One region of the Kineosporia succinea genome, then DNA from elsewhere that is predicted to be linked to it. Evidence: riboswitches for the same ligand, from Rfam matches in the RefSeq annotation. Region 1 holds a riboswitch; the other holds the start of a gene.
What was found. Region 1 has a riboswitch for cobalamin ahead of J2S57_RS24790 (ABC transporter substrate-binding protein). Riboswitches for the same ligand answer to the same signal wherever they lie in the genome.

Region 2: another riboswitch for cobalamin. It lies ahead of nrdH (glutaredoxin-like protein NrdH); the one in region 1 lies ahead of J2S57_RS24790 (ABC transporter substrate-binding protein).

What each region holds. Positions count from the first base shown of each region.
Region 1 covers NZ_JAUSQZ010000001.1:5,712,828-5,717,925, reverse strand. Annotated here, with positions in the region: gene J2S57_RS24805 (thiamine pyrophosphate-dependent enzyme) at 1-469, shown strand, start outside; gene J2S57_RS24800 (alpha-ketoacid dehydrogenase subunit beta) at 466-1,500, shown strand; gene J2S57_RS24795 (dihydrolipoamide acetyltransferase family protein) at 1,493-3,157, shown strand; cobalamin riboswitch at 3,159-3,363, shown strand; gene J2S57_RS24790 (ABC transporter substrate-binding protein) at 3,392-4,915, shown strand; gene J2S57_RS24785 (ABC transporter permease subunit) at 4,933-5,098, shown strand, end outside.
Region 2 covers NZ_JAUSQZ010000001.1:1,594,298-1,599,395, forward strand. Annotated here, with positions in the region: gene nrdE (class 1b ribonucleoside-diphosphate reductase subunit alpha) at 1-629, opposite strand, end outside; gene nrdI (class Ib ribonucleoside-diphosphate reductase assembly flavoprotein NrdI) at 692-1,099, opposite strand; gene nrdH (glutaredoxin-like protein NrdH) at 1,101-1,346, opposite strand; cobalamin riboswitch at 1,469-1,680, opposite strand; gene J2S57_RS07100 (CapA family protein) at 1,794-2,954, shown strand; gene J2S57_RS07105 (hypothetical protein) at 2,994-3,845, opposite strand; gene J2S57_RS07110 (DUF6318 family protein) at 3,845-4,357, opposite strand; gene J2S57_RS07115 (hypothetical protein) at 4,521-5,098, opposite strand, start outside.

The DNA of each region.
Region 1 (5,098 bases):
CAAGGGAATCGGTTACGGCATCCGGTCCTTCCGGGTCGACGGGAACGATGCGGCGGCGGTGTACGCGACGGTCTCGGCGGCGGTCTCGGCCGCCGCCGCGGGGGCCGGGCCGGTGCTGATCGAGGCGGTGACGTACCGCATGGAAGCTCACACCAACGCCGACGACGCCACCCGTTACCGGCAGGACGACGAGGTCGCGCACTGGCTCGAGCGTGACCCTTTGCGCCGGCTGGCAACGTTTCTCGGGCTCAAGGGCAGCGAGTTCGACGACGAGGCGGAACTTCTCGCCGCCGATGTGCGGACGCGGGCGGGCACGGACGCCTCCCCCTCACCGGAGTCGCTGTTCGAGCACGTGTATGCGGAGCGGCCGGTGATGCTGGAGAGGCAGATGGTGGACGCGCTGGACCTTCCTGCAGGGGGAAGGTCCGGAGTGGAAGGGCTCGAGGAGGACGGGAGGGGGACCCGATGAGCACCGTCGCGCAACCTGTCACAGCAACGGAAAGCTCGGCCCGGCAGTCGGTCACGCTGGCCGGTGCACTCAACCGCGCCCTGGGCGACGCACTGGAGGCCGACGAACGGGTCGTGGTGTTCGGGGAGGACGTCGGTCCGCTGGGTGGGGTGTTCCGGGTGACCGACGGGCTCGCGGCCCGGTTCGGTGAATCCCGGGTCTGGGACTCACCCCTCGCCGAGTCGGGCATCGTCGGTACCGCCATCGGCATGGCCATGAACGGCCTGCGGCCGGTGGTCGAGATGCAGTTCGACGCGTTCGCCTACCCGGCCTTCGAGCAGATCACCAGCCACCTGGCCAAGATGAGAAACCGAACGAGCGGACGCGTCGGGCTGCCGGTCGTGGTCCGCATCCCCTACGGGGGTGGCATCGGCGGGGTGGAACACCACTGCGACTCGTCCGAGGTCTACTACACGCACACGGCGGGGCTGCGCGTGGTCACCTGCGCCACGCCGGCCGACGGGTACCGGCTGCTGCGCCAGGCCATCGACAGTCCGGATCCGGTGATCTTCCTGGAGCCCAAACGGCGCTACTGGAGCAAGGAAACAGCCGAGCTCACGGTCGACGGGCCGGCCCTGCACGAGGCCCGGGTGGTGCGGCCCGGGCGGGACGTCACGGTGATCGCCTACGGGGGCATGCTCGCCACGGCGCTGGAGGCCGCCGAGATGGGCCGGGCGGAGGGCTACGACCTGGAGGTCGTCGACCTGCGCAGCCTGAACCCGTTCGACGACGACACGGTCACGGCCAGCGTGCGGCGCACCGGCCGGGCCGTGGTGGTGCACGAGGCGGCGGGGTTCTGCGGGTACGGGGCCGAGGTGGCGGCACGGCTGACGGAGCAGTGCTTCCACCACCTGGCCGCGCCGATCCTGCGGGTGACCGGGCTCGACATCCCCTATCCCCCGCCGAAACTCGAGGCGCATCACCTGCCCAACGCCGACCGCATTCTCGACGCGGTGGCCCGACTGCAGTGGGAGGACGAGCCCGGTGCCTGACTTCCTGCTTCCCGATCTCGGCGAGGGTCTGACCGAGGCCGAGGTGATGTCGTGGCTCGTCGAGGTGGGTGACGAGGTGGTGATCGACCAGCCGGTGGTCGAGGTCGAGACCGCAAAGGCCTCGGTCGAGGTGCCGGTGCCGTTCGCGGGCGTCGTCACGGTGCTGCACGCCCGGCCGGGAGATGTGGTGGCCGTGGGGACGCCGCTGATCACCGTGTCCGAGGCCCGGCAGTGGGCGCCGTCGTTCGGTGGCCTGAGGGAACCGGGAGTGGAACTGGCGCCGGAGGTCCCGGTGGCCGAGACCCCCTTGGTCCAGGCCTCGGCCGGCTCACGGCCCGGTGGCCAGCCGGCACCCGCTGCGGACGGGCGGGTGACCGGCGCTGCTCCTGCGGCTCCGTCGGTGGTGAAGGCTGAACCGTCCCCGAGCTCGCAGTCCGATGCGCCCGAGGGCAACCCGGCTGCGGTTGAGGGCAGCGGCAGCGTGCTGGTGGGGTACGGCACCAGTGGCGGATCCGGGACGGGTTCGGCCCGTCGGCGCCGGCCTCCTCGTAAGGGAGCCGCGATCGGAGCACCGGTTTCGGGTACCCGGGCGGCGGAACCGGGAGACGAGGTGTTCTCCCCCGGCGCTACGGGGCCCACCGGGCAGCTGGGCGCCCCGAACGGCAGCTCACCCCATTCGTCGGAAGTCGCCGTTTTCACGCCGGATTCGACGGTCGTGCGCGTCATTTCGCCACTGGTCCGGAGGATGGCCCGCGAGGCCCGTCTCGATCTGCGGCGTGTGACCGGTTCCGGTCCCGACGGCCTGATCATGCGGGCCGACATTCAGCAGGCGATCGAGGCTCGGCCGTCGGCCGAGTCGTCGGCCCAGTCGGCCTCGGCCGCTGTGGATGAGCAATCCGCCGGGTACGAGCGCATCGTGCTGACGGGCGTGCGCCGGTTCACGGCCGAGAAGCTGGTCCGTTCCCGCCGAGAGATCCCCGAGGCCACCATCTGGGTCGACGCCGACGCCACCCAGCTGCTCGAGGCCCGGGCCGCGATCAACGCGAGTCTCGGGCGGGCCGGTTCCGGCGGGACGGCAGCCGCCACCCCCGCGACGGGCAGCGGCACCGCCGGCGCCACCCCGGGCAGCGCCGTCAGCCTGGTCGCCCTCCTGGCCCGGTTCACCATCGCCGCCCTGAGACGGCATCCGGAGCTCAACGCCACCGTGGAGGACGGCGAGATCCATCAGCACCACGCCGTCCACCTGGGGTTCGCCGCGCAGACCGACCGGGGTCTGGTGGTGCCGGTCGTCCACCACGCCGACCGCCTCAGCACCCGCCGGCTCTCCGCCGCCATCGGTGAGCTGACCGACCGGGCCCGCCGGGGCGTCCTCCAGCCGGCCGACCTGACCGGAGGCACGGTGACGGTCAACAACTACGGCGTGTTCGGCACCGACGGCGCCGCCGCGATCATCAATCACCCCGAGGCCGCGATCCTCGGGCTCGGGCGGATCATCGAGCGGCCCTGGGTCGTCGACGGGCAGCTGGCCGTCCGCAAGGTCACGCAGCTCACCCTGAGTTTCGACCACCGGGTCTGTGACGGCGCCACCGCCGGCGGCTTCCTGCGCTTCGTCGCCGACTGTGTCGAGAGGCCGGTGACCGCCTTGAGCGACCTCTGAGGTACCGTGACCAGGCCGTGGTGCTCGGGAATTCCGGTGTGATACCGGAGCGGCCCTCGCCACTGTGATCGGGAAGTCGCCGGTTCGCGTAGTCCGAATCGGGCGCCACTGGGCCCCTCCGTCCCCACGACGGCAAGAGCCTGGGAAGGTGCGCCGGCGACGCTTGACCCGAGAGCCAGGAGACCGGCCACGGCACAGTTTCGCAACCACGAGGTGCTGGAGGCGGTCCGTTCCATGGGCCATGCGCAAAATCTGACGAGGTCCGCGTTCACCGCGGTCTCAGCCCTGTCCCTCCTCGCTCTGGCGGCCTGCGGCGGCGGATCGGCCAAGGCCGGTACCGATGCCGGAGCCGGAGCCGGAGCCGAGAAGCCCACCCTGCGGTATGCCTACGCGTTCACGCCGGTCGCGGCGCTGTCCCCGTACAGCGACGACGCGGTGACCAGCTACGGCGTGGGCGCCACGGAGACCCTGACCAAGCTCGACCCGTCCGGCACCCCCGAGGCCTCCCTGGCCACGAGCTGGGAGCAGACCGACGACACCACCTGGGAACTCACGCTCCGCGACGGCGTGACCTTCCAGGACGGCACGGCGATGGACGCGAAGGCCGTCGCCGCGTCCCTCACCCACGCCGCCCAGGCCGAGCCGGCGCCCCGAGCGCTGTCCGGCACCGAGCTGACCGTCACGGCCGACGGCGACGACAAGATCACCGTCGTCACCAAGACGCCCGACCCGGTGCTCGTGCAGCGGCTGACCTCCCCTGAGCTGGTCATCCTGTCCGGCGGCGCGTACGACGACCCGGCCTCGCCGACGCCGGTCGGCACAGGCACCGGTCCGTACACGATCACCGAGCTCAACGGCACCACCTCGGCCGACCTCACGGCCAACCCCGCCTACTGGGGCGGCACCCCGGCCCTGAAGGACATCGAGCTCAGCTTCGTCGCCGACGGCGACCAGCGCGCGTCCGCACTGCGGGCCGGGCAGACCGACCTGGCCCAGGCCGTGCCCGCCGACCAGCTCCCCCGGGTCGGAGCCGATCACGTGCTCGCCGTACCGCTGCCCCGCACCGTCTCGATCCACCTGACGCAGACGTCGAAGGTGTTCCAGGACGCGTCCCAGCGCGAGGCCGCCCGCGAGGCGGTCGCCGGTCTCGACATCGCGGGCTCCATCTACGCCGGTGCCGCCGACCCGGCGAAGGGCCTGTTCTCGTCGGTCTCCACCTGGGCCGCCGACCGTCCCGCACCCGAGTACCCGAAACCCTCGACGCCGGCCAAGACCCGGATCACCCTGGCCACGTTCTCCGACCGGCCCGAACTCGCCGAGATCGCCACCGTCGTCGCCGACGAGTGGCGCAAGGCCGGGTTCGACGTGAAAACGGTCGTGCAGGAGTACAACCAGATGGAGGGCGACTACCTCAAGGGCACCTACGACGCGGTCATCATGAGCCGCTCCTACGGCCAGGACACCGCCGACCCGATCAGCTACCTGCAGGCCGACTTCGGCTGCGACGGCGGCTACAACATCAGCCGGTACTGCGACACCACGCTCGACACCGACCTGGCCGAGGCCGCCACACAGACCGATGTGAGCACCCGCAACCAGGCCGCGGTCGCCGCCGAGCACACCGTGCTCTCCGACGTCGCCGTCATCCCGCTGATCCACGACCGCACCCAGTTCGGTCTGGCCGACGGCGTCACCGGTCTGGCCGGCGATCCGTGGGAGCGCGCGGTGATCACCGCCGAGACCACGATCAGCAACTGATACGGCTCCCCGTGTTCATGCCCAGTTCCTCGCGTCGCCAGGGGCGAACTGGGCCTGGACACGGGCGGAAACCGCGCAGGAGCAACGCGATCGAGCGGTTCGGCCCCGGCCGTCTGCGTTCGCTCCCCGGCACCCTCGCCACGTCCCTGTTCCTGCTGGTCGTCGTCGCGGCGCTGCCCTGGC
Region 2 (5,098 bases), 4.1 Mb from region 1:
ACGCCGGACGACTGGTTCTCGATGTGCTTGATCGGGGCGCCGTGCTCACGGATGTTGCTCAGGAGCAGGGCCACACCACCGCCGCGCTTGGACAGCTGCAGGGCGGAGTTGATGCCGCGGGCGATCGACTCCATGTTGTCTTCGATACGCAGAAGGAAGCAGGAGACCGGCTCACCGCGCTGGGCCTTGCCCAGGTTGAGGAAGGTCGGGGTAGCCGGCTGGAAACGGCCGGAGACGATCTCGTCCACCAGCTGCAGGGCGAACTCCTCGTTGCCCTCGGCCAGGGCCAGCGCCACCATCGCGACCCGGTCTTCGAAGCGCTCCAGGTAACGCTTGCCGTCGAACGTCTTCAGCGTGTACGAGGTGTAGTACTTGAACGCGCCGAGGAAGGTCGGGAACCGGAACTTCTTCGAATAGGCGTGCTGGTAAAGACGCTTGATGAACGCGCGGTCGTACTTCTCGAGCGTCTCAGGCTCGTAGTACTTGTTCTCGACCAGGTAGTCGAGCTTCTCGTCGAGGTCGTGGAAGAACACCGTGTTCTGGTTCACGTGCTGCAGGAAGTACTGCCGCGCCGCTTCCCGGTCTTTCTCGAACTGGATCTCGCCGCTGGGACCGTAGAGGTTCAGCATGGCATTCAGCGAGTGGTAGTCGAGGCTGACCGGATTGGTCTCGATGACCTGGAGGTCGTCCTTCACACCGGCTGTCGTTGCCAAAATCGTTCCAATCCCTCGCGGACGCGTTCCACGTCCTCGGTCGTTCCCATGAGCTCGAAGGCGAACAGGTAAGGCACCTGACACTTCGCCGCGATGATGTCACCGGCGATGCAGTACGCAGTGCCGAAATTCGTGTTCCCCGCCGCGATCACGCCGCGAATGAGTGAGCGGTTGACCTCGTCGTTGAGGAACCGGATCACCTGCCGGGGAACCGCGCCACCGTCGTTGCCACCGCCGTAGGTCGGCACCACGAGCACGTAGGGCTCCTGGGCGTGCAGGAAGGGGTCTGTGGGCCGGAGCGGGATGCGCTCGGCGGGCAGGTCCAGCTTCTGCACGAAGCGGTGGGTGTTCTCGGAGGCGCTGGAAAAATAGACCAGCCTGGTCAATTCAGGCTACGGCGGCCGCGGCCTGAACCACCAGCGCGCGGATGCGGTCGGGGCGGTAGCCCGACCAGTGGTCCTCGCCGGCCACCACGACGGGGGCCTGGAGGTAACCCAGCGACAGCACGTGCTCGCGGGCCGCGTCGTCCTGCGTGATGTCGATGACCTCGTAGGCGAGGCCGGACTTCTCCAGGGCGCGCTTGGTCGCGTCACACTGCACGCAGGCCGGCTTGCTGTAAACGGTAATCGTCATAGGGCACATCCCGATCGTCATGAAAGTCAGGAGCGCGGGGGTGGTTCCCGGGGAAGACAGCGCTGTATGGCTTATCACCCGGCACCGTCCCTCGCGGCTCCACGGACGCGCGCCGCCCCAAGGGGCGACGCACATCACTGGCAGGTCTTCGGACTCGCGGGCGCGCGCCGAGGCGCATCTAGTGGCCGTCGCTTCCCGGGCGCCGAGGGCGCCCAGTGCTGTTGACGGCGGTCGTTCCCGCTCACCGCTGCGGGGCAGTCCCGGATTCACGCCGGGTTCCCTCTTACGACGCCCTACCTGGCCGGCAGGGCGAACCAGCAACAGGGAGCACCATATGCCGTGCGCCCCCCTTCTCGCGACACAACATGTTGTGGGCGTGTCGGATCCTCTGTCCGGACACTGGTAATTCTGGACCCGCTGTGATCAAGCATCACCAGGCGGCGACCGATGCATCAGCGACCCCACCTTGAGGGGCCGATCGGGTGGCATCGATGTCAGGAGCTTGGTGGTGGGCGCAGCGTGATCGACCGGCACCGCGTACGTAACCTGACGAGCGCAGCCGTGCTGATCCTGGCGGCGGCCTGTTCCTCCTCCAGCGGCTACGTGACGTCGGCGGACCCTGCGGACGCCCCAGCCTACGCGGCTCCCCCGCGCGTCCCGGACGTGACCAAGCCCACCGTCACACCGAGGAAGAAACTCCATAAGGGACGCGTACGCCTGGCTTTCGCGGGTGACGTCCATTTCCAGGGGGCGTCGGCGAGCGCATTGGGGGGCGACATCGGCAGCGCCGGAAAGATTCTGTCGAAGGCCGATCTGGCGGTGGTGAATCTGGAGACCGCGATCACCTCCGGGGGTACGGCCGAGCCCAAGCAGTACACGTTCCGGTCGCCTTCTTCGGGGCTGACGGCTTTGCGCCGGAATGGCGTGGACGTGGTCACGGTGGCGAACAATCACGGAATGGATTACGGGCGCACCGGTCTGGAAGACACACTGAAGGCCGGAAAGCGCTCGGGAATGCCGATGATCGGGGCCGGGCTGAACGCCGACCAGGCTTTCACGCCCTATCGCCGCACGATTCACGGGGTGCGTCTTTCGGTCTTCGGGGCGACGGACGTGCTCGACAGCTTCGCCACGTCGTCCTGGCCGGCGACCACCTCGCGACCCGGGCTGGCGTCGTCCAAGGACCCGGCCCGGCTCCTGAGAGCGGTGCGTGAGGCTTCCTTGACGGATGTCGTTGTGGTGGTGCTGCATTGGGGTGTGGAGCGGCAGTCCTGCCCGTCGGCGCGGCAGCGTGAGCTGGCTGCGTCACTGACGTCGGCGGGGGCGAGTGTGGTGGTGGGCAGCCACGCGCACGTGCTCGAGCCGGCGGTGCGGTCGGGGCGGACAGCGGTTCATTACGGGCTGGGCAATTTCGTCTTCTACGCCCGGGGTGGGGCCGGTGCGGAGACGGGGGTCTACAACGTCGTGGTGGATCGGGGCGGTGTGGTGAGTACGTCGTGGGTTCCGGCCCGTATCAATGGTGGACGCCCGGAACTGTTGCGTGGTTCGGTCGCCGAGGCGGCGGTTGCGGCGCAGAAGGCCCTGACCTCGCGCTGCGGCGTGATCTGATCCGGCCGTCTCGTTCGTGACGTGCACGGCTTGCAGGGGTCAAGAGACCAGCCGGGTCTCGGCCGTCAGCACCTCAAGGGTGCTGCCCGGACTGTCGACGCTGGCGGTCCCGTCGACGGGAAGCCAGGGGCCTCCCGCAACCGAGTACTCACCGCGGAAGATGGTGGTGAGCTCGACCCGCTGCGGCCCCGCCTCCAGATACACGTGTGCAGTTCGCAACTCGGGATACGGCGCCCCGGCATCGCTGGTGATCCGTGTGTCCCCGTCGCCGTAGCTCCACCGGAACTCGTACGGCTCGGCCCGCACGCGCACCGGCTGGCCCAGAAGTTCGGTGGGCAGCGTAACCACAGCACCATCGGTGTAGAGGTTGGTCGGGATGTTGACGAGGGTGCGGCGGTTCGGCGGCTGGACGACGATCGGTGACGCGAGCAGCGGCAGACGCCGGAAGTCCTCAGCGGTGAGCACGGGCACGATCGGCCGTGGCTCGCCGGGTTCGGTGCGCCCGAGGCAGACGTAGGCGCCGGTGGAGGTCCAGTTGCTGGTACCGGCGGGGGCGGTGAAGACCCAGTAGCCGATCTCGGTTGATTCGGCGGTGTCCGCGCACAGAGCCAGGGCGCCACCGCAGAGCACCGTTTCGCTCCGGGTGGGACTGTTGCCCTCACAAGCGGGAACGTAGGTCTGGATGAAGCGAGGTTTCGCCGATGCAGCAGCAGGGCGCCGTGCCCCATGCCCTCCGCCGGTCTGCCTCCAGCCGTCGAGGGAAATTGTGTCGTCGTCACCGCGGGACTTGATGCTTCCGACACCCGGTTCGTCAGCCGCAGCCGGTGCCGCAACGCCGAGGGCCATGACCATCATGACGAGAGCGAGCACGGGCAGGCGAAGAACAGTCATCAGTCGGCATCAATGCTCACGCCGTGCACCATCCAGGCCCCGTCGGTCCACGCCAGGCCCATGACCGCGCCGGCATCACGAATCTCCGCCACCGGCGTCTCTTTTCCGGTTTTCGCGATCACGGTCCCGGCCACCTGCTTGATCTCGGCCGCGACAAGAATGCGCGTCGGCTTCTCGACCGGCGGGACGGACATCGATTCGACCGAGATCTGGCCGCCCTCGCGCCTCGCGCCCGTCTGGGCGAACTGGGTGAGCTCATCGCCCACCGAGGCGCAGAACTTGCAGGCCGGCTCGCTGAGGCTGCCGAGGAGCGCCGAGTCGGACTCTTCGTAGCTGTAGTTGTAGACAGCCCAGAAGTAGCGGGCGAAATCCTCCGCGCCTTCGGCATTGCGCTTGTCTGCCGGCCTGACCGGAGGCGTCACGGCGGACTCTGGGGTTGCTGAGGTGGGTGGCGAAACTGATGTCGCCAGAGTGGGACTCGACTCTCCACCATCCCCGGTGCAGGCCGCCACCCCCCAAAACCCCAGCCAGCACAACAGTAACAACGAGCACTCGCATCTGAATCTCTCCCCCGATCATGCAAGGAGAGTAGCCAGCCGCCGTCCCAAACGCCCGCCTCGCTCCGAAACTGTGGATAACTCTGGACGCAGAATTGGGGAGCCGCCCAGGCGGGACTCAGGCCCCGTCCACCAGAAGCCGCCAGGAACTGTAGGTTCGCCGCTGTGTGTCGCGAGCCAGAGAGCGCCAGGCTCGGTGCTCCTCGTCCGCGAGCTGCCGGTCAGCCGTTCGTAACCGCCGCGGGTCCGAGCCGGTGAGCTGAGTGCGCAGCTTCAGGGGGTCGTCGATCAGCGATGCCAGGAAGGCAACATCCATCAGGTGCCGCTCCGGGGCGGGCAAGCGGGTCGCATCCGCTTTCAGCAGCAGAGCACCGAGCAGGCTGGGGATGGGCACGAGCGCCTCCCGGCCATTGTGCTCGACCGACACGAACTCGGTTCGCTGCAGGGCCTGCGTTCCTCCGGGCACTTCGATCGTCGTCCTCGGCCCTGCGGTTCGAAGGTCCGACTGCTTCGGAGGATGATCCGGGGCCAGGACATCGATGACGAGCCTGCCTTTGGTGAAGCGATGGCCGGACGTGTGCATCTCCTCGACCTCGAACCCTAGAGAGCGCACCGTACGAGCGCAGCGGACGACAGCGTCACGATGCAGGTAGATGTTCGAGAGGACATCGAGATCGTCGGACGTCCGCGGCGCCG